DNA from 4 places in the Streptomyces sp. P1-3 genome. Region 3 is predicted to be linked to each of the others. Evidence: riboswitches for the same ligand, from Rfam matches in the RefSeq annotation. Region 3 holds a riboswitch; each other region holds the start of a gene.
What was found. A riboswitch is a leader RNA that binds a small molecule or an ion and turns the genes downstream of it on or off. The one in region 3 is predicted to bind cyclic di-AMP.
Positions count from the first base shown of each region.

Region 1 (7,210 bases), 5.4 Mb from region 3:
GCCAGGGCTTCCGCCAGGCCGGGGATCTCCAGGTGGACCACCGCGACCGGCTTGGTCGGGCCGCTCGCGGCGGCCGTGGCGGCCGCCTGGCGCAGTGCCATGGCCAGCTCGGACGCGGTCGCGTCGCCGACCCAGGGCATGGCGTTGACCACGACGGCATCGCAGGCGTCGTCGGCCAGCGCCTGGGCCAGGGCCCGGCCGAAGTCCGCCGGGCCCGCGCCGGTGGTGAGGTCGCGGGGCGGCAGCGGGCGCAGTCCCTCCGTACGGCAGGCGTCGTACGTGAGCAGGCCGAGCGACTCGGAGTTGCCGAGGACGGCGACGCGCGGGCCTTCCGGGAGCGGCTGGGAGGCGAGCAGCAGCCCGGTGTCGGCCAGCTCCGTGACCGTGTCGACGCGGATCACCCCGGCCTGCCGCAGCAGGTCGGAGACCGTGGCATCGGGGATGGCGGAGGTCGGCACCGCGTGGCCGGGCGGCGCGCTGCCGCTGTGCCGGGAGCCCTTGACCACGACGACCGGTTTGACGGCCGCCGTGCGCTTGGCGAGCCGGGTGAACTTCCGCGGGTTGCCGATGGACTCCAGGTACATCAGGGCGATGTCGGTGTCGGGGTCGTCGTACCAGTATTGGAGTAGGTCGTTGCCCGAGACGTCGGCCCGGTTGCCCGCGGAGACGAAGGTGGACAGGCCGACGAGACCGGCGCCGCGCCGGTGCAGGCCGGACAGCAGGGCGATGCCGATGGCGCCGGACTGGGTGAACAGCCCGACCCGCCCGGCCAGCGGCATCTCGGGCGAGAGGGAGGCGTTGAGCCGCACGCCGGCCGCGGTGTTGATGACGCCGAAGGTGCCGGGTCCGATGACGCGCATCCCGTACCCGCGGGCCTGCCGGACCAGTTCGCGCTGGCGGGCGCGGCCCTCGGCACCGCTCTCCGCGTAGCCGGAGGAGACGACGACCAGCCCTTGGACGCCGTGTTCGCCGCAGTCGGCGACGACGGACGGGACGCTCGCGGCGGGGACGGCGACGACGGCGAGGTCGACGGGCTCGGCGATCTCGCCGATGGAGCGGTGGGCGGGGACGCCCTCGGGCTCCAGGACGGTCTGCCCTTCCGGGAAGGCGTGGTTGACCGCGTACGCACGACCGGTGAAGCCCCCGTCGAGGAGGTTGCGCAGCACGGTGCGGCCGACCCCGCCGACCGCGCGGCCGGTGCCGATGACCGCGACCGAGCCGGGGGCCAGCAGCCGCTGGGCGGAGCGGGCCTCGGCGCGCTGCTCGCGGGCCCGCATCACCGCGAGGGACCGGTCGGTGGGTTCGAGGTCGAACTCGAGCCGGACCACACCGTCCTCGAAGCTGCGCTGCTGCGTGTAGCCCGCGTCCGTGAACACCTTGATCATCTTGGTGTTGGCGGGCAGCACCTCCGCGGCGAAGCGCCGGATGCCTCGCTCGCGGGCGACGGCCGCGATGTGTTCGAGGAGGGCGGAGGCGACCCCGCGGCCCTGGTGGGCGTCCTGGACGAGGAAGGCGACCTCGGCCTCGTCGGCCGGGCCGGTGGCGGACATGCCGCGTTCGTCGATCCGGTCGTACCGGACGGTGGCGATGAACTCGCCCCCGACGATGGCGGCGAGACCGACCCGGTCGACGTAGTCGTGGTGGGTGAAGCGGTGCACGTCGCGGGCGGAGAGCCGGGGGTAGGGGGCGAAGAAGCGGTAGTACTTCGACTCGTCCGAGACGTGCTCGTAGAAGCTGACCAGGCGCTGGGCGTCGTCCGCGGTGATGGGGCGGATCTGCGCGGTGCCGCCGTCGCGGAGCACCACGTCGGCCTCCCAGTGGGCCGGGTAGGTGTGGCGGTCCGGGTCTGACGCGGTCTGCATGGGGCCAGCGTATGCGGAGGCGCTGACAGCGACACCGCTCCGCGCGGGCACCGGCGAAGTCCGCTTCGGACCACTCTCGGCACCATGAGACACTGGTCTAGACAACTAGCAACGACCTGAAGGGCTACACCATGGTTGAGCGCCGCGTCACCGTCGGCTGGGCCGAGGGCCTGCACGCCCGTCCCGCCTCGATCTTCGTCCGGGCGGCGACCGCGTCGGGCGTCCCGGTCACGATCGCCAAGGCCGACGGCACCCCGGTCAATGCCGCCTCCATGCTCGCCGTACTGGGCCTGGGCGCCCAGGGCGGCGAGGAGATCGTCCTCGCTTCGGAGGACGAGAGCGCCGAGGCCGCGCTCGACCGCCTGGCCAAGCTGGTCGCCGAGGGGCTTGAGGAGCTTCCGGAGACCGTCTGATGCACGGAATCGCCGCGGTTCCCAGCGATTCCCAGAGATTGCCGAGCGATTCCCAGCGATTCCGAGCACCAAGAGGCCGCGGTGTCCGAACACGGACACCGCGGCCTTTGTCATTGCCACGGCCTTTGTCATTGCCGCGCCCCATTCCGGTGCGGCCGGAATTCCACCGGGGCGCGCGAAATCCACCGCGCACCTCTTTCGGCGCAGAACTCTTGTATACGGGCTGGCTGTTAATTCCTGACGCGCGCAGTGTTTACGGATTGTTTCGGACCGCTCACCGCGAACGGGCGGCGCGACCGGTATTCCGCCAGGGACCGCTCCGCGTGCGCCGCGGCGAGCTCGCGCGCCCGCTCGGCGTCCCCCCGCGCCACCGCATCCACCAGCGCGCCGTGCCCCCGCCACACCTCCATGGCACGCGCCGTCGCCGACTCGCTCCGGACGCCGGCCCGCGGCACGGGGGGCGGGACGCGCGCCGGGTCGGCCGCGTACACCCAGTCGATCTTCCGACGGAGCTGCCCCAGCAACCCCGCCAGGCTCGGGCTGCCGGAGGCCTGGGCGAGCGTCTCGTGGAACCAGTCTCCGAGCGGGCGCAGTTCACCGAGCTGCCCTCGGTGGGCCCGCTCCTGGCCCAGCCTGACCAGGCCGCGCAGCACCTTCAGATGGGCCTCGGTGCGCCGCTGGGCGGCGCGTGCCGCGCCCAGCGGCTCCAGCAGTGCGCGAATGTCCAGCAGATCGGCCGCCTCCCGCTCGGAGGGCCGGGCGACGCAGGCGCCCGCGTGCCGCCTGGTGGTCACGAACCCCTCGGACTCCAGGGTGCGCAGCGCCTCGCGCACCGGCACGCGTGAGACGCCGTAGCGGCCGGCGAGGAGTTCCTCGCCCAGTCGGCTGCCGGGTGGATACACACCGGAGACGATGTCGTCGCGAATCGCCGTGCACACCGCATGCGCCGAAATCCGGCGACCGCCCTGGATCGCAGTCGTCTCGCCGGTCATTTCCGGTCCCGCATGGTCGAAACCTCCGCCTTAATCTCCGCGAAACGCAGCCGATTGACGCGTGTTCCGTGACTCTATTCCAAACGGCGGGAATTTCCGACGGCCGGACTGATTTCATGGATATTTTTTGGCCAAGGCGAGCACGCGACAGGCCCCGGCCGGGGGCCGGGGCCTGTCGGGAAGAGCTCGGTGTCAGATGGCGACGCCGTGGCCGCGCAGGTACGCGACGGGGTCGATGTCCGAGCCGTACTCGGCGGTGGTGCGCGCCTCGAAGTGCAGGTGCGGCCCGGTGGAGTTGCCGGTGCTGCCCGACAGCCCGATCTGCTGGCCGGGGGTGACGGTCTGGCCGACCGTGACGCTGAGCGACGACATGTGGCCGTACTGGGTGTAGGTGCCGTCGTTCATCTTGATCACGACGTTGTTGCCGTACGCGCCGCCCCAACCGGCCTCGACGACGGTGCCGGAGCCGACCGCCTGCACCTTGGTGCCCGAAGCCGCGTGGAAGTCCACGCCGGTGTGGCTGCCGGAGGACCACAGACCGCTGGAGGCGTGGTACTGGGTGGAGACGTAAGAGCCCGCGATCGGCGCGACGTAGGTGTTCAGGCGCTTGCGCTCGGCCTCGCGGGCAGCGCGCTCCTTGGCGGCCCGCTCCTTCTTCGCGGCGGCCTCGGCCTTCCGCTTGGCCTCGGCGGCCTCCTTGCGGGCCTCCGCCTCCGCCTGCTGCTTGGCGGCGGCCACCTGGGCCGCCCGCTCCTGGTTGGCGGCCTGGACGTCGATCTCGTCCGCGAGGCGGTCGTCGACGACGATCGCCTGGTTCAGGCCGGTGTCCTCGAAGCGCGGGGAGTCGTCGGGCGCGGCGAACGCGGGAGAGGCGACGGTCGCGACGACGCCGGAGGCGGCGAGCGTGGCCATACCGGCGATGTGCGTACCGGTGAGAGGGGTGCGGCGAGGACGGCGGTGCTTCCCGGTGGGACGGGTGAACGCCATAAGTCGGCGTACTCCTTTCCTTCCTTCTCGCCTACCGGGTTAGCTGACGGGTTCGGAGCAGGAAGGTCTCCTACGGATCCCTCCGGAGAGGCACCCGATTCACCCCAGGGGACTTGGGTCCCCGGCTCCCCTCGGCTCACGCGTCGGGGACTCGGCGATGGCTGTCCGGGCCGCGGGTGCGACGCAATCTGACGAACAGCCGGAACGACGCTAGACGCACGATCTTTCAATCACCAAACGGATCCGGGTTTTTGTTGCACTCGCCACAGGGCAGACAGGAAGCCTCTTGGCCAAATCGGACACCGGGCTCATCAGGGGACGGACAAGCGGAACTCCGGCGTCCTATGTGACGCCGGAGTTCCGCTTCATCCCGTATCCGGTGAGCCCTCGTCAGCCGGTGACGACCTTGACCTCACCGATCCCGAGCGCCCGCACCGGCTCCTCGATGACCGAGGCGTCGCCGACGAGCACCGTGACGAGCCGGTCGACGGGGAAGGCGTTCACCGCGGCGGCGGTGGCCTCCACCGTCCCGGTCTCCGCCAGGCGCGCGTACAGATGGGCCTGGAAGTCGTCCGGCAGGTGCTGCTCGACCTGGTCGGCCAGCGTGCCCGCGACGGCCGCCGCCGTCTCGTACTTGAGCGGGGCGACGCCCACCAGGTTCTGCACCGCGACATCCCGCTCTTCGTCGGTCAGCCCCTCTGCGGCCAGCGTGCGGAGCACCTTCCAGGTGTCCTCCAGGGCGGGGCCGGTCACCTCGGTGGCCACCGAGCCGGTGATGGCGAGCATCGCGGCGCCCGTCCCCTCCGGGGTGGAGCGCAGCACCTGCCCGAAGGCGCGCACGCCGTAGGTGTAGCCCTTCTCCTCGCGCAGCACGCGGTCGAGCCGGGAGGTGAGGGTGCCGCCCAGGCAGTAGGTGCCGAGCACCTGCGCGGGCCAGACGCGGTCGTGCCGGTCGGCACCGATCCGCGCGATGAGCAGCTGGGTCTGCACCGCGCCGGGCCGGTCCACGATCACCACCCGGCCGGTGTCGTCAGCGGTGATCGGCCGGTACGGGTGCTGCGGCGCCGTGCCGCCGGTCCAGCCGCCGAGCGTGTCGGCCAGGGCCTGGTCCAGGTCGACACCGGTGAAGTCGCCGACGATCACCGCGGTCGCGGTGGCGGGGCGCACATGCGCCTCGTAGAACGCCCGGACCGCGGCGGCGTCGATACGCCGCACGGTCTCCTCGGTGCCCTGGCGGGGCCGGGACATCCGGGAGTCGGCCGGGAACAGCTCCTTGGACAGCGCCATCGTGGCACGGCGGCCCGGGTTGGCCAGCTCGTGCGGGATCTCGTCCAGGCGGTTGGCTACCAGGCGCTCCACCTCCCCGTCGGGGAAGGCGGGGGCGCGCAGCGCGTCGGCGAGCAGGCCGAGCGCCTTGGACAGCCGGGAGGCCGGGACCTCCAGGGAGACGCGGACGCCGGGGTGGTCGGCGTGCGCGTCGAGGGTGGCCCCGCAGCGCTCCAGCTCGGCGGCGAACTCCTCGGCCGTGTGCTTGTCGGTGCCCTCGGACAGGGCCCGCGCCATGATCGTCGCGATGCCGTCGAGGCCGTCGGGCTCGGCGTCCAGCGGCGCGTCCAGGTTGATCTCGACCGCGACGACCTGCTGGCCGGGGCGGTGGCAGCGCAGCACGGTCAGGCCGTTGGGCAGCTGGTCCCGGGCCGGGGCGGGGAACGCCCACGGCTTGGCGACGCCGGCCTGCGGCTGCGGGTGGAACGTCATGGCGGAGGTGACGGCGTCGCTCACAGTGTCTCCTTGTTCGCTTCTCCGCCCCCGAGGCGCAGAGGTGCAGGCATCATGATCATCTGCGGGCCGGTGGCCTCGTGTGCGTCGCTCACCGATTCGCTTCCTCGGTCTCGTCGGCGGTCTCGTCGGCGGACTGGCCTTCGGGCTCGGTGGGTTCGTAGACGAGCACCGCGCGGTTGTCGGGGCGCAGCCGCGCGGCGGCGACCTCCCGTACCTCCTCCGCCGTGACGGCGAGGACCCGCTGGACCGCGGTGAGCGCCAGCTGCGGGTCGCCGAACAGCACGGCGAACCGGCACAGTTCGTCCGCGCGGCCGCCGACGGTGGCGAGCCGGTCCAGCCACTCGCGCTCCAGCTGGGCCTGCGCGCGCTCCATCTCCTCCGGCGTGGGACCGTCGGCGGCGAAGCGGGCCAGCTCGTCGTCGACGGCGGCCTCGATGTCGGGCACCTCGACCCCGGCGGAGGTCTTCACGTCCAGCCAGCCGAGCGAGGGCGCGCCCGTCAGCCGCAGCAGGCCGAAGCCGGCGGCCACCGCGCTGCGGTCACGGCGCACCAGGCGGTTGTGGAGGCGGGAGGACTCGCCGCCGCCGAGGACGGTGAGCGCCAGGTCCGCGGCGTCGGCCTCGCGGGTGCCGTCGTGCGGAAGGCGGTAGGCGGCCATCAGGGCGCGGGAGGGAACCTCCTCACGCACTTCCTCGCGCAGCTGCTCGCCCATGACGTCGGGCAGCGTGCCGTCGCGCGGCGGCTGCTTGCCGTCGTGGGAGGGGATGGAGCCGAAGTACTTCTCGATCCAGGCCAGGGTCTGCTCGGGGTCGATGTCGCCGACGACCGAGAGCACCGCGTTGTTCGGCGCGTAGTACGTACGGAAGAAGTTCCGCGCGTCCTCCAGGGAGGCGGCGTCCAGATCGGCCATCGAGCCGATCGGGGTGTGGTGGTAGGGGTGGCCCTCGGGGTAGGCCATGGCGACCAGCCGCTCGAAGGCGGTGCCGTAGGGGACGTTGTCGTAGCGCTGGCGGCGCTCGTTCTTCACCACGTCCCGCTGGTTCTCCAGGCTCTCCTCGTCCAGCGCGGTCAGGAGGGAGCCCATGCGGTCGGCCTCCAGCCACAGCGCGAGTTCGAGCTGGTGGGCGGGCATGGTCTCGAAGTAGTTGGTGCGCTCGAAGCTGGTGGTGCCGTT
Region 1 is NZ_CP192512.1:1,833,269-1,840,478, forward strand. Features, by position in the region: gene ACQUSR_RS07555 (GNAT family N-acetyltransferase) at 1-1,862, opposite strand, end outside; gene ACQUSR_RS07560 (HPr family phosphocarrier protein) at 1,994-2,275, shown strand; gene ACQUSR_RS07565 (GntR family transcriptional regulator) at 2,506-3,267, opposite strand; gene ACQUSR_RS07570 (M23 family metallopeptidase) at 3,460-4,254, opposite strand; cyclic di-AMP (ydaO/yuaA leader) riboswitch at 4,269-4,421, opposite strand; gene ACQUSR_RS07575 (M16 family metallopeptidase) at 4,645-6,012, opposite strand; gene ACQUSR_RS07580 (M16 family metallopeptidase) at 6,125-7,210, opposite strand, start outside.
Region 1: linked by a shared signal. The riboswitch ahead of ACQUSR_RS07570 (M23 family metallopeptidase) and the one ahead of ACQUSR_RS30945 (C40 family peptidase) in region 3 are both predicted to bind cyclic di-AMP.

Region 2 (7,210 bases), 2.8 Mb from region 3:
CGCTGCGCCCCAAGTTCGCGCTCCCCGTGGCGCAGCACGGCCTCAGCGCCCAGTACGGCCAGGCGGGCATCAACTGGATGTCCGTGCACACCGGCATCGACTTCCCCGTCAGCTACGGCACGCCGGTCATGGCCGCCACCGACGGGACCGTCCGCACGCAGTGGAACAGCGCGTACGGCAACATGGCGATAGTCACCTCCCCCGACGGCACCGAGACCTGGTACTGCCATCTGAGCAGCACCAAGATCCGATCCGGTTCCGTGAAGGCCGGGGACGTCATCGCGTACTCGGGCAACTCCGGCAACTCCACCGGCCCGCACCTCCACTTCGAGGTGCGCCCGGGCGCCGGCTCGGCCGTCGACCCGCTGCCGTGGCTGCGCGGTCACGGCCTCGACCCGATGTAGGCCCTCAGACGGGCTTGTTTCCAAGCCCGTCCAGCAAGCCCGTCCAGCCATGACAGCCAGGACAGCGCCGAGCGCGGACAACGCCCGGCGCGACGCGAGCGCTAGAGCTTCTCCACCGGCGCGTACCGCAGCAGCAGCCGCTTCGGCTTCTCGTCGCCGAAGTCGATCGTGGCCTCCGCCCCGTCGCCGCTGCCCTTGACCGCCATCACCGTGCCCAGACCGAACGAGTCGTGCGTGACCCGGTCTCCGACGGCCAGCGAGACCACCGGACGGTCCTTGGCCCGCCGGGTCGCGAAACCGCTTGCACCGCCCGCGCCACCCCGGGCGCGCGAAGCGGAGAGCCCGGACGACAGGCCCGAGGTGATCGCCGACACCGCGCCCATCGAGGCCGACGGCGCCGACGGCCCCGTCCGCTTCCACTGCACGTACTGGTCGGGGATCTCCTCCAGGAAGCGGGACGGCGGGTTGTACGCCGGCTGCCCCCACGCGCTGCGCAGGGTCGACCGCGTCAGGTACAGCCGCTCCCGCGCGCGCGTGATGCCGACATACGCCAGCCGCCGCTCCTCCTCCAGCTCCTTGGTCTGGCCGAGGGCGCGCATGTGCGGGAAGACGCCGTCCTCCATGCCGGTGAGGAAGACGACGGGGAACTCCAGGCCCTTCGCGGTGTGCAGGGTCATCAGGGTGATGACGCCGGTGCCCTCCGCGTCCTCGTCGGGGATCTGGTCGGAGTCGGCGACGAGCGCGACCCGCTCCAGGAACTCCGCCAGGGTGCCCGGCTCCTCCTCGGTCCGCTCCTGCTCGAATTCCAGGGCGACGGCCGCCAGCTCCTGGAGGTTCTCGACACGGGTCTCGTCCTGCGGGTCCGTGGACGCCTGGAGCTCGGCCAGATATCCCGTACGCTCCAGCACCGCCTCCAGGATGGTGGCGGGTCCGGCGCCGGACTCCACGATCGTGCGCAGCTCCTCCAGCAGCACGTTGAAGCGCTTCACCGCGATCGCGGAGCGCGCCGCCATGCCGTAGGCGTCGTCCACGCGGCGCAGGGCCTGTGCGAAGGAGATCTTCTCGCGCAGCGCGAGGGCCTCGATCATGGCCTCGGCGCGCTCGCCGATACCGCGCTTGGGCACGTTCAGGACGCGGCGCAGCGGGACGGTGTCCTCGGGGTTGGCGAGCACCCGCAGATAGGCCAGGACATCCCGGACCTCCTTGCGCTCGTAGAAGCGCACGCCGCCGACGACCTTGTAGGGCAGGCCGACCCGGATGAAGATCTCTTCGAAGACACGGGACTGGGCGTTGGTGCGGTAGAAGACGGCGACGTCTCCGGCCTTGGCGTCGCCCGCGTCCGTCAGCCGGTCGATCTCGTCGGCGACGAACTGCGCCTCGTCGTGCTCGGTGTCGGCGACGTAACCGGTGATGGTGGCCCCGGCCCCGGCCTCGGTCCACAGGTTCTTGGGCCGCCGGTTCTCATTGCGCTCGATGACGGCGTTGGCCGCGCTGAGGATCGTCTGCGTGGAGCGGTAGTTCTGCTCCAGCAGGATGGTGCGCGCGTCCGGGTAGTCCTCCTCGAACTGGAGGATGTTGCGGATGGTGGCGCCGCGGAAGGCGTAGATGGACTGGTCGGCGTCGCCCACCACACACAGCTCGGCCGGGTCGAAATTGTCAGTGCCCGTGCCGACCAGCTCACGCACCAGCGTGTACTGCGCGTGGTTGGTGTCCTGGTACTCGTCCACCAGGACGTGCCGGAAGCGGCGGCGGTAGTGCTCGGCGACGTCCGGGAACGCCTGCAACAGGTTGACCGTGGTCATGATGAGGTCGTCGAAGTCCAGGGCATTGGCCTCGCGCAGCCGCGCCTGGTACATCGCGTACGCCTCGGCGAGCGTCTTCTCGAAGCCGTCGGCGGCCTGGTCGGCGAAGGTCTCCTCGTCGATGAGCTCATTCTTGAGGCTGGAGATCTTCGCGCTGAAGGACTTGGGCGGAAAGCGCTTGGGGTCCAGATCCAGATCCCGGCAGACCAGGGCCATCAGCCGCTTGGAGTCGGCGGCGTCGTAGATCGAGAACGAGGACGTGAAGCCCAGCTTCTTCGACTCGCGGCGCAGGATGCGCACGCACGCGCTGTGGAAGGTCATCACCCACATGGCGCCGGCGCGCGGGCCCACCAGCTCCTCGACCCGCTCCTTCATCTCGCCCGCGGCCTTGTTGGTGAAGGTGATCGCGAGGATGGAGCCGGGGTGCACCTTGCGCGCGCCGAGGAGGTGGGCGATGCGGTGGGTGAGGACGCGGGTCTTGCCGGATCCGGCGCCCGCGACGATGAGCAGCGGCGCGCCGTGGTGCTCGACGGCGGCCCGCTGCTGGTCGTTCAGCCCCTCCAGCAGCGCGGCGGAGTCCACGGCGGGGCGGGGCGCGCCGTTGCGGTAGTACGGCTCCCGCGCCTGACCGGCCTGGCCTGGCTCCCTGGGTACGGGCACGCTAAAAGTGTCGCCGAAGAGGTCGTGCGGCACCTCCTCCGCGGCCGGGCCGGCCGGATACCCGTCGTGCTCGGGGTCCTCCGGCGGTGGCGGAAGCTCCTCGGGGGCGGCTCCGGGTGCCGCGCCGTCGAGGTTCGCCAGGAAGCTGTCGTCAAAGAGGCTGCTGCTCATCGCCCACCGAGTCTAGGGCCCGGCACTGACAGCCGACACGACAATGTCACGGAAAGATCTCGGACAAATCGAACACCAGCCTTCCCAGGTGCCCCAGAGGTTGGCTAGCGTGCTCCGTCAGGCGGCCCGCTCCCTGCCGGCGACCGAAGCCGGCGCGTGCCGCCGCCGCCGAGTCCGGCCCGCCCATCAGGCGGTTCCGGAGCCGGGGACCCACCCGCACCATCTGGGGTGAATCGGCCCGTACGTCGCACGTACGGCCGTAGGGCAGCCTTCCGTACGCCCGAACCCGACAGCTAACCCGGTAGGCGGTCCACGGAAGGAGTCGCCTCCCTTGGCGTCGCACCGCAAACCGCGTCCCCGGTTGCTCGAATCGCCCGCCGGCCGCCGCACGGCCGTGGGTGTCACCACCGCCGCCCTCGCCTCGGTCACCCTCCTGTCGCAGACGGCGAACGCCGCGCCACGGGCGCCGAAGCCGACGGTCGAGGAGGTGAGGAAGAAGGTCGACGCCCTCTACCGGCAGGCGGGTACCGCCACGCAGAAGTACAACGCGGCCACGGAGGCCGCGGGCAAGCAGCGGACCGAGGTGAACCGCTTGCTGGACGAGGCCGCCACCCGTACCGAGAAGATGAACGAGGCACGGCGCACCCTGGGCGCGTACGCGGCCGCCCAGTACCGGCACGGCGGGATGGACGGCACCGCGACCCTGCTGCTGGCCGACGACCCGCAGGGCTTCGTCGACCAGAACCACCTGATGGACCGGCTCACCGGGCGGCAGAAGGACGCGGTCGACGACTTCCGTACGCAGCAGACGGAGCTGGCCCGGCAGCGCGGCAAGGCCACCCGGAGCCTGGCGGATCTGACCGCGTCGGAGCGGAAGCTCAAGGCCGAGAAGAAGACGATCCAGGAGAAGCTGTCCCAGGCCCGGGCGCTGCTGTCCCAGCTGACCGCGGAGGAGAAGGCACGGCTGGCGGCGCTGGAGAAGAAGAAGGAAGCGGAGGCGCGGCGCAAGGCGGCCGAGCTGGCGGAGAAGCAGCGGCAGGCGGAGGAGGAGCGCAGGCGCCAGGAGGAGCAGCAGGGGGACGACGGCAGCGGTACTGGTTCCGGCAGCGGCTCAGGCTCCGGCTCCGGCTCCGGCACCACGGACCCGTCAGCGCCCTCCGACTCCACCAAGGCCGCGCAGGCCGTGGCGTTCGCGCGCGCCCAGATAGGCAAGCCGTACGTATGGGGCGCCACCGGCCCGAACTCCTTCGACTGCTCGGGGCTGACCCAGGCCGCGTGGAAGGCGTCGGGGGTGACGCTGCCGCGCACCACGTGGGACCAGGTGAAGGTCGGCACGCGCGTGTCGACGTCCGAGCTCAAGCCGGGCGACCTGGTCTTCTTCTACGACGACATCAGCCACGTCGGGCTGTACATAGGCGACGGGATGATGATCCACGCGCCGAAGCCGGGTGACAACGTGAAGATCGCGCCGATAACCGAGATGCCGATCTACGGGAGCGTCCGCCCGGCGTAGCACCGGCCTGCTCAGAGCCTGCTCGGAGCCTCCTCGGGGGCTCCTCAGGTCCACATCACCGCGATGAAGATGTTGGCGGTGGTCAGCAGCCCGACGGTGCCGAGGAGCGGGGCGGGCACCTTCTCCTCGTCCCGCTTCACGTAGACCAGGCCGAGGATGACGACGAGCAGCGCCATCTTCACGCCGATCTTGACGTTGTCAAGGCTGTTGCCGTCGGCCTGGTTGAGCCCCACCAGCGCGATGCCCGTCACCAGCATCGTCAGCGCGCCGTGCAGCATCGAGGGCGACATCCGGGCCTCGCCCGCGCCTATCAGCTTCATCTGTGTGAGGAAGCCGCCGAGCAGCGCGGCGATACCGATGATGTGCAGGCCGACGAAGGCGTGCAGAGTTGCGTCCATGGCCTCGGAGCGTAGCCCGCGCCCGCGGCCGCCACGACGGCCGGGCCGGTCGCCTCGCGGCTACGGGCTACCGGCCACCGGCCACGAGCGACGGCGGACCACGGCCACCGTCGACGGGCCACCGGCCACCGGAGCCGACTCGGCATCGGGCGACTCGGCACCGGTGGCCGGTTCGCCCATAGCACCGCGAGCGTCCTCGCCGGGTGCGGATCGCCGCTTCGGTCATCCGCGTGCGCGAACGTTCCGGCACTCGGTGAGCCGACCGGTCAGCCGCGGTCCGCGATCCACCGAAATCGCTCATTCCCGGCCTTCACCGTGTCCTCGCCCGACGACGGGGTCTAGCTTCCTGCTCCAGGCGGCGGCCCGCTCCCCTGTGTACGGCGTCGGCCGTGCACGGGCCGCCGCCTCGCCCGCTCGGAAGGAAGTGACCCACCGCCGTGGCCTCGCACCGGAAGCCCAGGCAGCGTCCGTTCGCAGGCGGCACCGTCCGCCGGGCCGCGACCATCGCCCTGGCGGGCGCCGCGACCGCCGCCACGGCCCTCGACGGCACCGGGCACGCGGCGCCCCGGCTCACCCCGGCCGAGGTGAAGGCGCAGGTCGACCGCTACCACCGGCAGGCCGAGGAGGTCACCGAGCGCTACAACGGCGCGCGGGCGGACGCCGAGGCGGCGCACACGGCGTACGAGGCGCTGCAGGACGAGGCCGCCCGCAGGACGGACCGCCTCAACGCCTCCCGTAACGCGCTCGGTTCGTACGCCACCGCGCAGTACCGTTCCGGCGCCGTCGCCCCCGGCCTCCAACTCGCCCTGTCGTCCTCCCCCGAGGACTACCTGGACCGCGCCTCGCTCGCCGACCGCGCGGGCAGCCGCCAGGGCGCGGCCGTGGCCCGGCTGATCCGGCAGATAAGAGGGCTGAAGCAGGTACGCACCGAGGCGAGCGGCAAGCTGAGCGAGCTGAACCGCTCCCGCGAGGCACTGGCCCGGCACAAGAGGACCATCGAGAAGAAGCTCGACGCCGCGGAAGCGCTGCTGGACCGGCTGACGGCGAAGCAGCGGGCGAAGCTCCTCGCGGAGTCCGGCGGCGGCGACCTCACCGGCCACGGAGACGCGGTCGGCGGCGGCACCGGTGGCGGGGACGGCCGGGGAGGACACCAGCCGCACGCCGACCGCGGGACGGCCAGGGGGACCCGCACCCCCGTCACTCCCCCGACGGGCCGAGCGGCGCTGGCGGTGTCGTACGCGTACGGGGCGCTCGGCAAGCCGTACGTATGGGGCGCGACCGGGCCCTCCGGCTACGACTGCTCGGGGCTCGCCCAGGCGGCGTGGCGGGCGGCGGGCGTGGACCTGCCCCGCACCACGTACACCCAGATCACCACGGGGACGCGCGTCCCGCGATCCGAACTCGCCCCGGGTGACCTGGTGTTCTTCTACTCGGGCGTGAGCCATGTAGGCCTGTACATCGGCGGCGGCAAGATGATCCACGCCCCGCGGCCGGGCGCACCGGTGCGGATCGCGCCCATCGACGAGATGCCGTTCGCGGGGGCTGCACGCCCGGCGTGAGGGCCAGGATGCGGCCGAGTTGCGGCCAGAATAAGGATTCCTCCATGCGTAAGCACGCCCGGAACGGCCTCGTCGTCGCCTCTTCTCTGGTCACCGCGGTGGCCCTGGCCGCCCCCGCCTCCGCGGCCACCTCGTCGGCCACGGCGCACTCTGAGGGGTGTGGCCTACGAGGCCACGCCCCTCAGCGCATTCGCCCCATCTCCATTTCGGAGCCGGAATGCGTCAGGCCCGGCAGGAGCCAGTCCGTGAACGGGTCGAAAAGGACCAGGACGGCGAGGGCCAGGAAAACGACGCCCACCGCGGTGGCGACGTACGGGCCCCGGCCCCACAGCTTCTCGATGAAGATCACCGCCGCCACCCCGGCCATCGCCGCGACGTTCATGACGCCCAGCGGGACGAGAATCAGCATCAGCCCCCAGCAGCAGCCGACGCAGAACAGCCCGTGGTGGGCGCCGACGCGGAAGTCGCGGGCCCAGGGCCGGAAACCGGCGTAGCGGACCAGCTGCCCCATGGGGCTGCGGCAGTGGCGGAGGCAGACGTCCTTCAACGGGCCGAGCTGATGCAGCCCGGCCAGCGCGAACGCTCCCGCGCCGATCCAGCGCCCCGCCCCGGGGTGCTCGTCGACCAGGTCGCCGGTCGCGCCGAGCGCCGCGTAGACCAGCAGGCCGAACAGGCCCCAGGCCAGCAGATAGCCGCCCGTGAA
Region 2 is NZ_CP192512.1:4,502,793-4,510,002, reverse strand. Features, by position in the region: gene ACQUSR_RS19535 (peptidoglycan DD-metalloendopeptidase family protein) at 1-404, shown strand, start outside; gene pcrA (DNA helicase PcrA) at 506-3,037, opposite strand; cyclic di-AMP (ydaO/yuaA leader) riboswitch at 3,194-3,360, shown strand; gene ACQUSR_RS19525 (NlpC/P60 family protein) at 3,369-4,550, shown strand; gene ACQUSR_RS19520 (hypothetical protein) at 4,595-4,948, opposite strand; gene ACQUSR_RS19515 (NlpC/P60 family protein) at 5,386-6,507, shown strand; gene ACQUSR_RS19510 (DUF2182 domain-containing protein) at 6,689-7,210, opposite strand, start outside.
Region 2: linked by a shared signal. The riboswitch ahead of ACQUSR_RS19525 (NlpC/P60 family protein) and the one ahead of ACQUSR_RS30945 (C40 family peptidase) in region 3 are both predicted to bind cyclic di-AMP.

Region 3 (7,210 bases):
GAGCCGCAGGAGCCTGGCAGCCTGCCGGAGCCGAGGCCGGAGTTCACCGAGTTCTTCCGGAAGGCGCTGGCGGCCCCGCCGCCCGCCGCCCGCGCCGCGGCGATCGACTTCCAGATCGAGGTGGCCAGGGTGATGAACGGCACCGCCCTGCCGTTCGACGAGGACGCCCAGCGCCGCCTTGAGGAGCTGCTCTTCGACCGCGCCCGCGACCCCCGCGCGGCGGTCAACCACCGCCTCGCCGGAATGGCCGACACCGAGGTCGAACCCGTCGGCGCGCTGGAGCGGGTGCAGGCACCCACCCTCGTGGTCGAAGGCACCCACGAACCGGCCAAGCCCGGCCACGGCCGCCTCATCGCCGAGGCGATCCGCGGCGCCCGCCTCCTGACCGTCCCGGACATGGGCCACATGATCGCGCCGGAGGTCGTGGCACCGGTCGCGGCGGCACTGGTCGACCACCTGGGGTCGGCGGCGGCCCCGCCGTCGCCGACCGCGCACCGACGGTGACCCGAACGGCCCGGGTGTCCGTACGGCGCACCACCCGGGCCAGGTGTCGTCCGCGCCCATCGGGGCACCTGTGGAGACATGGTGCGGCCCAATGACGAGGTCGCGGCCCTGCTCCAGGAGTACGCCGACCTCATCGCGATCACGGGCGGCGACGCCTTCAAGGCGCGTGCCTACGAGAAGGCCGCCCGCGCGATCGGCGGCTACCACGCCGACGTCTCGAAACTCGACGCCAAGGGCCTGCGCGAGATCCCGAACGTGGGGAAGTCGATCGCCGACAAGGTCGTGGAGTACCTGCGCACCGGGCATGTCGCCACCATCGAGGAGGTCAGGGTCTCGATCCCGGCCGGGGTCCGGGAGCTGATGACCATCCCCATGCTCGGCCCCAAGAAGGCCATGGCGCTCTACGAGGAGCTGCGCATCTCCTCCGTGGACGAGCTCCTCGACGCCCTCCACGAGGAGCGGCTGCGCGACGTCAAGGGCTTCGGCCCGAAGACCGAGGAGAACATCCTGCACGGCATCGCCCTCATGCAGAAGGCGGGCGGCCGCATCCTGCTCAGCGCCGCGATGGACGTCGCCGAGCAGGTCGTCTCCGAGCTGTCGCGGGTCACCGGGTGCGAGGGCTGTACGTACGCCGGATCGCTGCGGCGGATGAAGGAGACCATCGGGGACGTCGACGTCCTGGTCGCCGCGGCCCGGTCGGCGCCGTTCATGGACGCGTTCAGCGGTCTGCCGTACACCGCCGAGGTCATCGCGCACGGGGAGAAGAAGACCTCCATCCGCACCACCAAGGGGCTCCAGGTGGATCTGCGGGTGCTGCCCCCCGACTCATGGGGCGCGGGCCTCCAGTACTTCACGGGGTCGAAGGCGCACAACATCAGAATCCGCGAGATGGCGGTGCGCCACAAGCTCAAGCTGTCCGAGTACGGCCTGTTCCACGCCAAGAGCGGGAGGAAGATCACCTCGCAGACCGAGGAGGAGATCTACGACCGGCTCGGCCTGCCCTGGATCCCGCCGACCCTGCGCGAGGACCGCGGCGAGGTGGCCGCCGGGCTGCGCGGTGAACTCCCCGAGCTGGTCGCCGAGGACGACATCCGCGGCGACCTGCACACGCACACCGACCTCACCGACGGCCTCGCCCCGCTGGAGGACATGGTCGCCGCCGCGGCGGCCCGCGGCTACGCGTACTACGCCGTCACCGACCACGCCCCGGACCTGGTCATGCAGCGGATGACCGACGAGAAGATGCTCGCCCAGCGCGAGCGGGTGCGGGAACTGGACCGCGAGCACCGCCGGATGCGGGTGCTGCACGGCACCGAGCTCAACATCGGCCCCGACGGGGACGTGGACTGGCCCGGCGACTTCCTCGAAGGCTTCGACGTGTGCGTGGCCTCGGTGCACTCGCACTTCAACCAGAGCCGGGAGGCGCAGACCCGGCGGCTCATACGGGCCTGCGAGAACCCGTACGTCGCGGTCATCGGCCACCCGACCACCCGGCGGATCGGCAAGCGCCCCGCCATCGACGCCGACTTCGACGCGGTGTTCGAGGCGTGCGCCAGAACCGGCACGGCGCTGGAGGTCAACGCCCATCCCGAACGGCTCGACCTGGGCGACGAGGAGATCCTGCGCGCCAAGCGGTACGGCGTGAAGTTCGCGGTGAACTCCGACGCCCACGCCACCCCTCATCTGGCGTACATGCGCTACGGCGTGGGCACCGCGCAGCGGGGCTGGCTCACCCCCGACGACATCATCAACACCTGGCCGCTCCAGCGGCTGCGCCGCTTCCTGCGGGACGGCCGGAAGCGCTCCGCCGCCTCCTGACCCCGGACCGGCCCCGGCCTGAGGCACATGCCGGAATCGATTGCTCCACCAGGCGGATTCCATTCCTTCGTGAGATAACAACTCCCGCTGCACGAAGGCAAGTTCGTACCCCTTGGTGAAGGAGTGCGGAGTCTCCCGTGGCCTCGGAATTCCGTAATGCGGCCGACGTGAAGAAGTTCACAGAAAGCCATCTCGGCTCTGAAATCCGACGGTTGATGGTGCAGGATCTCCTCCCGGTACAAGATCCCGTCACCGAGGCGGGACCGTCCGGGCGGACGCCGAGTCCTGCCGCCGCACCGGATGGCCGGACAGATACGCACAGCGGCAGGAGCGGGAGACCCAAGCACGGCGGACCACGAACGCGGTGGTCCTTGGGGTGAAGCCACTTATGTGGCCGGGCAACTTCGCCGGCCCGAACCCGACAGGTCATCTTTCGCAGGCGGATGACGAAGGGCTTCGGCATGTCCGCGATTTCTCGCAAACCCGTGCTTCCCCGTATACCCGCGCTCATATCCAGGACGGGTCGGGTCTCGGCGCTCACCGTGGCGACCGTCACCGCGTCCTTGCTGGTCCCGGGTATGAGCTCCGACGCACAGGCGGCGACCTTGGCATCCAAGGCGCTGAAGGTCGCCGCATCGAAGAAGGGCGCACCTTACGTATATGGAGCGGCCGGCCCCAACCGGTTCGACTGCTCCGGGCTGACGCTCTATTCCTACAAGAAGGCGGGCCGTACGCTGCCGCGTACGGCGGCCGCCCAGTACAACAAGACCCGGCACCTTTCCGCCGGTTCCCGTAAAGCCGGTGATCTGGTGTTCTTCCATTCCGGCGGCAGCGTGTACCACGTCGGGATCTACGCCGGTAAGAATCAGATCTGGCACTCACCCAAGCCGGGTAAGTCGGTCCGGCTGGAAAGGATCTGGACCCGTCAGGTCTGGTACGGCCGGGTCAACTAGACGGTGCCGGGGCGGGCCAGGACCGCAGGGTGCGCCGACTGGTGAACCGGTGCTCGTGCCCGGTGACCGGATCGGTGAACGCCAACTCCCGGGCGAGCAGTTGCAGCGGTTCGCTGAAGTCGTCGGCGGCGGGGTCGCCGACGACCGGGTAGACCGGGTCGCCCAGGATCGGCACACCGAGGGCGTTCATGTGCACCCGCAGCTGATGGGTGCGCCCGGTCACCGGGCGCAGCCGGTAGCGGCCCAGCCCGCCCCGGCGCTCGGCCAGCTCGATACGGCTCTCGCTGTTGGGCGGGCCCGCCACCTCCCGCGCGGCCATCACCCCGCGCTCCTTGACGATCCGGCTGCGCACCGTCCGCGGCAGCGCCAGCCGGGGGGCGTACGGCGCGACGGCCTCGTACTCCTTGCGCACCGCGCGGTCCTGGAACAGCGACTGGTAGGTGCTGCGGTGCTCCGGCCGGATCACGAACATCACGACGCCCGCGGTGAGCCGGTCCAGCCGGTGGGCGGGGCTCAGCTCGCGCAGGCCCAGATCCCGGCGCAGCCGTACCAGGGCGGTCTCGGTCACATGCCGGCCGCGGGGCATGGTGGACAGGAAGTGCGGCTTGTCCACCACCAGCAGGTTCTCGTCGCGGTGGAGCACATCCAGCTCGAAGGGGACCGGCACCTCCGGGCGCAGCGGCCGGTAGAACCACAGGAAGGCCCCGGGTGCGAACGGGGCACCGGGTGCGACGGGCCCGTCCGACCCGACGATCCCGCCCTCGTCCAGCAGGGCGTCGATCAGACCGGGCCCGAGCGCGGGCAGCCGGTCGACCAGGTGGTCCCGGATCGTCGCCCAGGCCCCTTCGGCGGGCAGCCGCAGCCGGACCGGATCGATGCCGTCGCGCTGCGGCAGGGGGGCGGGCGGGGCGGTGGTTCTGCGTCTCATCGTGCTGCCAGCCTATGGCGTGCCCGGCCCGGCCCGGCCCGGCCCAGCCCGGCCCGGTGCCGGACGCCCGGGGTCAGGGGTGGACCGGGCCGTACGGGGTACTCGGAGAGCCGACGGCCCCGGGCGGCGGGCGCCGGGCGGGTCCGGAAGGAGCAGCCATGCAGAAGCAGACCCCCTCTCCGTCTCCGTGGGAGCACACCCCCTCCCAGGCCGAGGGAGAACGGGACGACGAGAACGAGGCGCCCGGCAGGAAGCTGCCCGGAACCGAGAAGCACCCGGACGTCCCCCGCACCACGCCGTCCCAGGCGGAAGGCGAGCGCGACAACGACCTGTGACCGGAGGCCGTCGTACGGTGACCCGGTCTAGGCGGGCTGACAGGCGTCGGACGGGCAGTCCTCCGGCGCCGGCCGCATCCGGGACACCGGCAGGTCACGCACCCGTGCGAGGGGGGAGCACAGCAGGATGAGCCCCGCCAGCGGCACTCCCGCCGTCATGATCCACATGGTGGTACGGACGCCGAGCGCCGTGCCGAGCGCGCCGCCGAGCAGGGCCCCGAGGGGCAGCGTTCCGTAGTTGAGGAACGCCGACGTCGCGGTGAGCCGGCCCAGCAGCTCCGGTGGGCAGTAGCTCTGCTGGAAGGTGGCCTTCAGCACGTTGCCCGCGACGACGCCCGCGGCGACGCAGAAGCCCCCGGAGACGTACAGCAGAACCCCGGCGCCCGGCGTGGTGAGCGGGATGAGCAGGGCGAACACGGCGAACCCCGCCTCGCACACCAAGGTCGCGCGGGCCGTGCCGATCCGGGCGGCGACCCGGCGGGCCAGGAAGGCCCCGGCCACCCCGCCCGACCCGGCCGCCGCCACCAGCCCGCCGACCGTCGCGGGCGCCAGCCCGACCTCGCGGACCAGGAAGACCACCAGAATCGCCTGGTACCCCATCAAGGCGAAGTTGGAGGCCGCCGCGAACAGCGTCAGCGTACGCAGCCACGGGTCCCGCGCGACCAGCCGCAGCCCCTCCCGTACCTCGCCGGCCAGCGCTCGCCGCGGTCGCGTCGAGCGGGGGCCGCGCGGCTCGCGGTGCCGGATGCGCGCCAGGCATGCCAACGACACCAGGAACGTGGCCGCGTTGGCGGACATCGCGTTGACCGCGCCCGCCAGCTGCGCGACGACGCCGCCCGACCCCAGCCCGGCGATCTGCGCGGCGGACGCGCTGCCGTGCAGCTTCGCGTTCCCTTCGGCCTGGTCCGCGGGGTCGAGGAGGCCGGGCAGATAGGCGCTGTAGGCGGTCTGGAAGAACACCGAGGCCGCCCCCGCCAGCAGGGCGACGGCCAGCAGCAGACCGATGGACAGCACGCCGCACCAGGCGGCCACCGGCACACACGCGAACAGCGCGCACGAGACGGCGGCCGCCGTCAGCATGACCGGCCTGCGCCGCGTCCGGTCCACCCAGGCGCCCGCCGGCAGGCCGATGGCCAGCCAGGGCAGCCAGCCGGCGGCGCTGAGCAGGCCGACCTCGAAGGTGCCGGCGTCCAGGGCGGAGACGGCGGCCATCGGCATCGCCACCCCGGACACCGCGGCACCGAACTTCCCGGCGGTCTCACCGCACCACAGCAGCCGGAAGTCGCGGTGCCGGCGCAGCAGCCCGCCGTCGCCGCGGGTCTTCACGCCGGACTCCGATCCGGGGCGGACGCCTTCCGCGGGAACGACTGGAGCTGTACGACGACGGGGAGGGCGTCCGGGTCGGGCTCGGCGTCCGGGGGCGGGGTGTGGCGTGCGATCACGTCCATCAGCTCCGCGTTCAGCGCGGCCAGTTGCTCCGGCGTCATCCGCAGGCCGGACCAGTGGGAGACGCTGCCCGCGTTGCGCCACTCGGCGTCCCAGTCCTCGGCGAAGTAGCGCACGACCCGGTCGAACTGCTGCTGGGCCAGCTCATGGGTGTAGACCGACAGCGCGCCCCGGCTGTCGGGGTCGTCCTGGAATTCCGCCGTGTTGAGCACATTGGTCGCCTCCACCCGCCGCCACCAGCGTTCGCGCCTGGTGCCGCGCCCGCTCTCCTCCTCGATGAAGCCGTGTTCGGCGAGGTGCCGCAGGTGCCAGCTGACGGTGCCGGTGTTCTCGCCGAGGCGCGCGGCGAGCCGGGCGGAGGTGGCCGGGCCGTCGAGGGTGAGCAGGTCGAGGATGCGCATCCGCAGCGGATGTGCGAGCCCGCGCAGACTGCGGGCGTCGAGATGCCGAACGGGCTGCTCCGGTCCGGGCGTTGGGCTGGATTTCTGGGTCATGCCGGCATCGTAGAGTGCAGAGTATCCTCTGCAAAGAGGAATTTGCAGAGGATACTCTGTAAGTCGCATGGCGGGCCACCACGGTTGCCGCGCTCATTGAGGTCATCGCGGTCATCGCGGCCATTGAGGTCATTGCGGTTAGGGTCGGGGCGGGACCGGAATCGATCACAGGGGGGCCGAGCGGATATGGGTGGGGACACGGGGGGAGCGCTGCTGCGGCTGAGCGGGGTGAGCCGCACGTACGGCGAACGGCAGGCGCTGCATCCGCTGGATCTCGACGTGGCCGCCGGCACCTGCACGGCGCTGTTCGGCCACAACGGCTCCGGAAAGTCGACCCTGTTGCGCATCGCCGCGGGCCGTGACGTGCCCACCACCGGCCAGGCGCGGTTCGCGGGCCGCCCGGTCCGCGAGGACGATCCGGAGGTCCGGGCCCGCGTCGCCGTCGTCGGGGACATGGTCGCCTGCTATCCGGACCTCACGGTTCGCGAACATCTGGAACTGGTCGCCGTCGCGCACGCGGTGGCCGACGCGGACGCCTGGATCGACCACGTGCTGGCCGACCGCCGCCTGTCCGACCACGCCGCGGCCCTGCCCGGATCGCTGTCGTCCGGACAGATGCAGTCCCTGATGCTGGCCGCCGCGCTGGTCCGGCCCCGGGATCTGCTCATCCTCGACGAACCGGAGCAGCGCCTCGACCCCGGAGCCCGCACTCGCCTGGCGGAGCTGCTCGTG
Region 3 is NZ_CP192512.1:7,257,106-7,264,315, forward strand. Features, by position in the region: gene ACQUSR_RS30935 (alpha/beta fold hydrolase) at 1-504, shown strand, start outside; gene polX (DNA polymerase/3'-5' exonuclease PolX) at 583-2,322, shown strand; cyclic di-AMP (ydaO/yuaA leader) riboswitch at 2,628-2,779, shown strand; gene ACQUSR_RS30945 (C40 family peptidase) at 2,766-3,275, shown strand; gene ACQUSR_RS30950 (RluA family pseudouridine synthase) at 3,268-4,203, opposite strand; gene ACQUSR_RS30955 (hypothetical protein) at 4,362-4,538, shown strand; gene ACQUSR_RS30960 (MFS transporter) at 4,566-5,864, opposite strand; gene ACQUSR_RS30965 (winged helix-turn-helix domain-containing protein) at 5,861-6,478, opposite strand; gene ACQUSR_RS30970 (ABC transporter ATP-binding protein) at 6,665-7,210, shown strand, end outside.

Region 4 (7,210 bases), 2.6 Mb from region 3:
ACACCCGGCTGCGGCGGCTGGTGTCGAAGGCGTTCACACCGCGCCGCGTGGCGGAGTTCGCCCCGCGGGTCCAGGACCTGACCGACCGGCTCATCGACGGCTTCGCGGCGCGCGGCGAGGCCGACCTCATCCACGAGTTCGCCTTCCCGCTGCCCATCTACGCGATCTGCGACATGCTGGGCGTACCACCCGAGGACCAGGACGACTTCCGCGACTGGGCGGGCATGATGATCCGCCACGGCGGGGGGCCGCGCGGCGGCGTCGCCCGGTCCGTGAAGAAGATGCGGACGTATCTGGCCGAACTGATCCACCGCAAGCGGGAGTCGCTGCGCGAGGACGGGGCCGACGACCTGATCTCCGGGCTCATCCGGGCCAGCGACCACGGCGAGCACCTCACCGAGAACGAGGCCGCGGCCATGGCCTTCATCCTGCTGTTCGCCGGCTTCGAGACCACGGTCAACCTCATCGGCAACGGCACCTACGCCCTGCTGCGCCACCCGGAGCAGCGGAAGCGCTTCCAGGCCGCGCTGGCCGACGGCGACGAGGCCCTGCTCGCCACCGCGGTCGAGGAGCTGCTCCGCTACGACGGCCCCGTGGAGATCGCCACTTGGCGGTTCGCCACCGAGCCGCTGGTCCTCGGCGGGCAGCGCATCGCCGAAGGCGACCCCGTCCTGGTCGTCCTGGCCGCCGCCGACCGCGACCCCGAGCGCTTCGAACGGCCCGACGTCCTGGACCTGGCGCGCGCCGACAACCAGCACCTCGGCTACGGCCACGGCATCCACTACTGCCTCGGCGCGCCGCTGGCCCGGCTGGAGGCGCGGACCGCTCTCGCCACCCTGTTGAGCCGCCTCCCCGACCTGGCGCTCGACGGCGATCCGTCCGATTTGCGCTGGCGCGGCGGACTCATTATGCGAGGGCTGCGCACGCTCCCCGTAACGTTCACCCCAGAAGGAAGTTGACGGGCGGTCAGCACCGTGATCGGGGCGTGACCTCCGCTACATCGGCTTGTGACTCGTTGGCGGTCGGATTATCTTTCAGCCTCAACTCAGCCGCCACACGAGAGGCAACCGCATGCGCTCCGGGACCGGTAGACACCGCCGCCCCCGTCAGGCTCCGGCAATCGTCGTCGCGGCGGGGGTGACCGGCGCGAGCATCGCGCTTCCGCTCCTGGGCGCCACCGGCGCACACGCCGCCGACACGGCCACGTGGGATCGGGTCGCCGAATGCGAGAGCGGGGGTACGTGGAGTGCCAACGCGGGCAACGGCTTCTACGGCGGCCTCCAGCTCACCCTCGACATGTGGAAGAGCTACGGCGGTACGTCCTACGCCCCGCGTCCCGATCTGGCCAGCCGCTCGCAGCAGATAGCCGTCGCCGAGACGATGCTGGCCGACCGCGGGCCGCAGGCCTGGCCCAGCTGCGCGCTGAACGCCGGGCTCAAGGACGGGGGCGAGGCTCCCGAGGTGAACCCCGGCAGCACCCAGCCGCCCACCACCGGGGCCGAGGAGCCGGACCGAGGTGACGCCGACTCGACGAAGCCCGCCGACGAGGACACGTCCACCCAGAAGCCCGACTCCGACTCTGACTCCGGCTCCGACGACACGTCGGACGCGGACCGCGACCGTACGGATGGCGACGCGGACGGCAAGGCGCCCGAGGACGGCAAGGCCGACACGGACGGCAAGACCGACGAGGGCAGGGCCGACGAAGACGGCAAGGCCGACGAGGGCAAGGGCGACAAGGCCGACGAGGACGGCAAGGGCTCCACGGACCGTACGGACCCGGAGCGGGACGCCGACCCGGCGCACACGCCGTCGGAGGACCCCGCGGACGGCCGTACGGACGACGGCGCGGACGGTCGTACGGACGACGGTGCGACCCCGACCCGTCCGGACGCCGACCCCGGGCGCGCACCGCAGCCCGGCACCGGCAAGCACCGCGGCGAACCGGACGACCGCGCCGGCGACGGCGCCGGCGACGGCGAGCGGCGCGGCGGACGGCATGCCTCGCGCGGCGACGGCGACCGCGGCGCGAACCCCTCGGGCGACGGCCGGGACCGTTACACGGTGCGCTCCGGTGACAGCCTGTCGGCCATCGCGGCCGAGCACGACGTCCCCGGCGGCTGGCCCGCGCTCTACAACGCCAACGAGAGCCTCGTGGGCGCTGACCCGGATCTCATCCTCCCAGGTCAGCGCCTTGTCCTGAACGGCGACGAACGCTAGTTCGGGCCATCTCGCCCGCCGTGATGAAAATGAGACATGAGTCTCTTCGCATTTTCGGGTGTGTCTGCCTTATCCCGCCTTAACAGGGTGGGTCTGACCTGCGGAGATGATGGTTCCCTGGGCGCAAACAGGGCTGAGTTTCCACGGATGTTGGGGTTTGAGCTCTCCCGGGGGCTGTGCTTACCGTCGTCATCGCTCGCCACCGCGGGCACCGCCGACCGACACGCCGAGTCCTGCCAACGGTCGGGGGGTTGTCGACGCGTAAGCGCCGAAGGCAGGAGCGGGGGACCCACGATTTTGCGCCGGTCCGCCGGCTAGGGGTGAAGCCGGGTGCGCGGCAGCGCATCCGGCCGGGCCACTCACACGCCCGAACCCGACAGCTCACCTCGCAGGCGTCGGTGAGGAAACGAACCAACCATGCTCAAGTCCAAGGGCAAGCATCGTCGTCCCTCCAAGGCCACCCGGATCGCCACGCTCGCCGGTGTCGCCGGCGCCGCCGTCGCGGTCCCGCTGCTCGGCGCCACCCACGCCTCGGCGGCGACCACCAACCAGTGGGACCAGGTCGCCCAGTGCGAGTCCGGCGGCAACTGGTCGATCAACACCGGCAACGGCTACTACGGCGGCCTGCAGTTCTCGGCATCGACCTGGGCCGCGTACGGCGGCACCGCGTTCGCCCCGACCGCCGACCAGGCCACCAAGGACCAGCAGATCCAGATAGCCGAGAAGGTCCTGGCCGGGCAGGGCAAGGGCGCCTGGCCGGTCTGCGGCAAGAACCTGACCAGCGGCGGCTACGAGGGCGGCTCCTCGGCCTCCACCCAGTCGCAGCAGCAGAGCAAGCCCAAGGCCCAGCCGAAGCCGCAGACCCCGGCCCAGCCGAAGGCGCAGCCCCAGCGGCAGGCCCCGCAGCAGACCGAGCGCCAGGCCCAGCCGGCGCCCACCACCCGCTCCACCGAGCGCGCCGTGCCCAAGGGCGACGGCGAGTACACGGTGAAGGCCGGCGACACCCTCTCCACGATCGCCGAGGCCCGGCACGTCGAGGGCGGCTGGCACAAGCTCTACGAGCTGAACGACGACGTCGTCGCCGACGCCGACCTGATCTACCCCGGCCAGCGCCTGCACCTGAGCTGACCCGGCCAGCGCCTGCACCTGAGCTGACCCGCTCTTTCTCCGGGGCTCCGCCCCAGGCCCGGACGGGCTGTCGAGACAGCCCGTCCGGGCACTCCGCGTCTTACAGGCCGGGCGTCGGGCGGGGGCAGCCCGCCGCTCCGGTTAGGCTCATGCTGCTAAGCCGCAGACCAACGAAGGAGAACCTCGTGCCGTCCATCGACGTCGTCGTAGCTCGCGAGATCCTCGACTCGCGAGGGAACCCCACGGTCGAGGTCGAGGTCGGCCTCGACGACGGCAGCACCGGCCGTGCTGCCGTGCCGTCCGGCGCCTCGACCGGCGCCTTCGAGGCCCTCGAGCTGCGTGACGGTGACAAGAACCGCTACGGCGGCAAGGGTGTGGAGAAGGCCGTCCTCGCCGTCATCGAGCAGATCGGCCCGGAGCTGGTCGGCTACGACGCCACCGAGCAGCGCCTGATCGACCAGGCGATGTTCGACCTGGACGCCACGCCGGACAAGTCCTCGCTCGGCGCCAACGCCATCCTGGGCGTCTCCCTCGCCGTCGCGCACGCCGCCTCCGAGGCGTCCGACCTCCCGCTCTTCCGGTACCTGGGCGGCCCCAACGCCCACCTGCTGCCGGTGCCGATGATGAACATCCTCAACGGCGGCTCGCACGCCGACTCCAACGTGGACATCCAGGAGTTCATGATCGCGCCGATCGGCGCGGAGTCCTTCTCCGAGGCCCTGCGCTGGGGCACCGAGGTGTACCACACCCTCAAGGCCGTCCTGAAGGCCAAGGGCCTGTCCACGGGCCTGGGAGACGAGGGCGGCTTCGCCCCGAACCTCGGTTCCAACCGCGAGGCCCTGGACCTGATCCTGGAGGCCATCAAGCAGGCCGGCTACACCCCCGGCCAGGACATCGCGCTCGCGCTGGACGTCGCCGCCTCCGAGTTCTACAAGGACGGCTCGTACAACTTCGAGGGCCAGTCCCGCACCGCCGCCGAGATGACCGAGTACTACGCCGAGCTCGTCGCCGCGTACCCGCTGGTCTCCATCGAGGACCCGCTGTTCGAGGACGACTGGGACGGCTGGAAGACCATCACCGCCAAGCTCGGCGACAAGGTCCAGCTCGTCGGCGACGACCTGTTCGTCACCAACCCGGAGCGTCTGGGCCGCGGCATCGACGAGGCCGCCGCCAACGCCCTGCTGGTCAAGGTCAACCAGATCGGCTCGCTGACCGAGACCCTGGACGCCGTCGAGCTGGCCCAGCGCAACGGCTTCAAGTGCATGATGTCCCACCGCTCCGGCGAGACCGAGGACGTCACCATCGCCGACCTGGCCGTCGCCACCAACTGCGGCCAGATCAAGACCGGCGCCCCGGCCCGCTCCGAGCGCGTCGCCAAGTACAACCAGCTGCTGCGCATCGAGGAGATCCTCGACGACGCCGCGGTGTACGCGGGCCGCTCCGCCTTCCCGCGCTTCAAGGGCTGAGAGCCCCCGAAGCCCGGCCGGGGCCGAACGCCCGGCTGAACGGCTGACCGCCCGTCGTCCGTACGTCCCCGTACCCGGTCCCGTACCGTGTGCGGGGACGTACGTACGCACACGGACGACGTACTACGGACGCAACACGGACGACGTACGGACGCACACGGACGAGGCAGTGGAGGCGGACATGGCCGGGGACCGGGACCGGTTCTCCACCGCGACCAGGCTCAAGAGCTTCGGCGAGCAGGCAGCGGCCCGCGTCTACCGCGCGCGCGTCCGCCGCAACCGCTTCACCGGCCGCGCGGCGATGCTGGCCCTGGTCGTCTGCTCCCTCGTCATCGCGCTGGCCTATCCGATGCGCCAGTACATCTCCCAGCGCTCGGAGATCGCCGACCAGCGGCGGCAGGCCCAGCAGGCGCGCGACGACGAGAAGCGGCTGCGCGAGGAGAAGGCGCGGTTGCAGGACCCCGCGTACATCGAACGGCTGGCGCGCGAGCGGCTGCACTACGTCCGGCCGGGGGAGACCGGCTACAGCGTCGCCGGCGACGCGCAGGACGCCGACCGCTCCGCCGACCACAGCGCGGCCGCTAATCGCCCGTGGTACCGCAACCTGTGGGACGGTGTGGACACGGCGGACGCGGCCGCCCGCCGCTGACCGGACTCCGCCGTCACAGCAGCCCGGGGCCCGCCGGTCGCCCCATTCCACAACCGATCCGGTCGCCCCATTCCACAACCGATATCGAAGAGAACCCGCCACTCATGGACACGCCCCCTCCGCAGACGGAGCCCACCCCACCCACCGACGCGGACATCGCCGCCTTCAAGGAGCAGCTCGGCCGCCCGCCGCGCGGCCTGCGCGCCATCGCGCACCGGTGCCCGTGCGGCAACCCCGACGTCGTCGAGACGGCGCCCCGCCTGGAGGACGGCACGCCCTTCCCGACCCTGTACTACCTGACCTGCCCGCGCGCCGCGTCCGCCATCGGCACCCTGGAGGCCGAGGGCGTGATGAAGGAGATGACGGAGCGGCTCGGGACGGACCCCGAGCTGGCCGCCGCCTACCGCGCCGCCCACGAGGACTACATCGCCCGGCGCGACGCCATCGAGGTGCTGGAGGGCTTCCCCAGCGCGGGCGGCATGCCGGACCGGGTGAAGTGCCTGCACGTCCTGGTCGGCCACTCCCTGGCCGCCGGTCCCGGCGTGAACCCGCTGGGCGACGAGGCCATCGCGATGCTGCCGGAGTGGTGGCGCAAGGGCCCGTGCGTCACCCCCTGCGCCGAGGCACCCGAGACCGAGGAGGGCTGACGGTGAAGCGCGTAGCCGCCGTCGACTGCGGCACGAACTCCATCCGGCTCCTCGTCGCCGACGTCGACCCTGTGACGGGCGAGCTGACCGAGCTCGACCGCCGGATGCGGATCGTCCGGCTGGGCCAGGGCGTGGACCGCACGGGCCGGCTGGCCCCGGAGGCGCTGGAGCGGACCTTCGCCGCCTGCCGTGAGTACGAGGCCGTCATCACGGACCTGGGCGCGACCAGCGTCCGTTTCGCGGCCACCTCGGCCTCCCGGGACGCCGAGAACCGCGCGGAGTTCGTCCGCGGCGTCGTGGACATCCTGGGCGTCGAGCCCGAGGTGATCAGCGGGGACCAGGAGGCGGAGTTCTCCTTCACCGGCGCCACCAGGGAGCTGGCTGCCGGAATCGGAGGGGGCGCGGAGCGCCCTTCGATTGAGGGTGGTGGCGGGCGACGGGTGGGCCACGTCGAACCGCCGTATCTCGTGGTGGACCTCGGTGGCGGCTCCACCGAGTTCGTCGTCGGCGACGCCCACGTTCAGGCGGCCCGCAGCGTGGACATCGGCTGCGTACGGATGACCGAACGCCATCTGGTGGTCGACGGCCAGGTCACCGACCCTCCGACGCCCGGTCAGATCGCCGCCATGGAGGCGGACATCACCGCGGCCCTCGACCTCGCCGAGGAGGCGGTGCCGCTGACCCGGGCCCGTACCCTCGTCGGGCTGGCGGGCTCGGTCACCACCGTCGCCGCCATCGCCCTGGGCCTGAAGGAGTACGACTCCACCGCGATCCACCACGCCCGGATCCCCCTGGACCAGGTCCGCGAGGTCACCGAGCAACTGCTGACCTCGACCCACGCCGAGCGCGCGGCGAACCCCGTGCTGCACCCGGGCCGGGTCGACGTGATCGCCGCCGGGGCCTTCGTCCTCCTCAAGATCATGGAACGGACCGGCGCCCAGGAGGTCGTCGTGAGCGAGCACGACATCCTCGACGGCCTCGCGTACGCGGTGGCAGAGCGGTCCGAGGAGCCTCGGAAAGAGTCCTGACCTGCCGCGATGTAGCCGGAAATGCGCACCCTGGAGGCCGCCCCGGTCCGGCCCCGGGGGACCACGCTCGCG
Region 4 is NZ_CP192512.1:4,686,746-4,693,955, forward strand. Features, by position in the region: gene ACQUSR_RS20345 (cytochrome P450 family protein) at 1-959, shown strand, start outside; gene ACQUSR_RS20350 (transglycosylase family protein) at 1,072-2,220, shown strand; cyclic di-AMP (ydaO/yuaA leader) riboswitch at 2,477-2,630, shown strand; gene ACQUSR_RS20355 (transglycosylase family protein) at 2,638-3,348, shown strand; gene eno (phosphopyruvate hydratase) at 3,534-4,814, shown strand; gene ACQUSR_RS20365 (FtsB family cell division protein) at 4,996-5,463, shown strand; gene ACQUSR_RS20370 (DUF501 domain-containing protein) at 5,568-6,110, shown strand; gene ACQUSR_RS20375 (exopolyphosphatase) at 6,113-7,138, shown strand.
Region 4: linked by a shared signal. The riboswitch ahead of ACQUSR_RS20355 (transglycosylase family protein) and the one ahead of ACQUSR_RS30945 (C40 family peptidase) in region 3 are both predicted to bind cyclic di-AMP.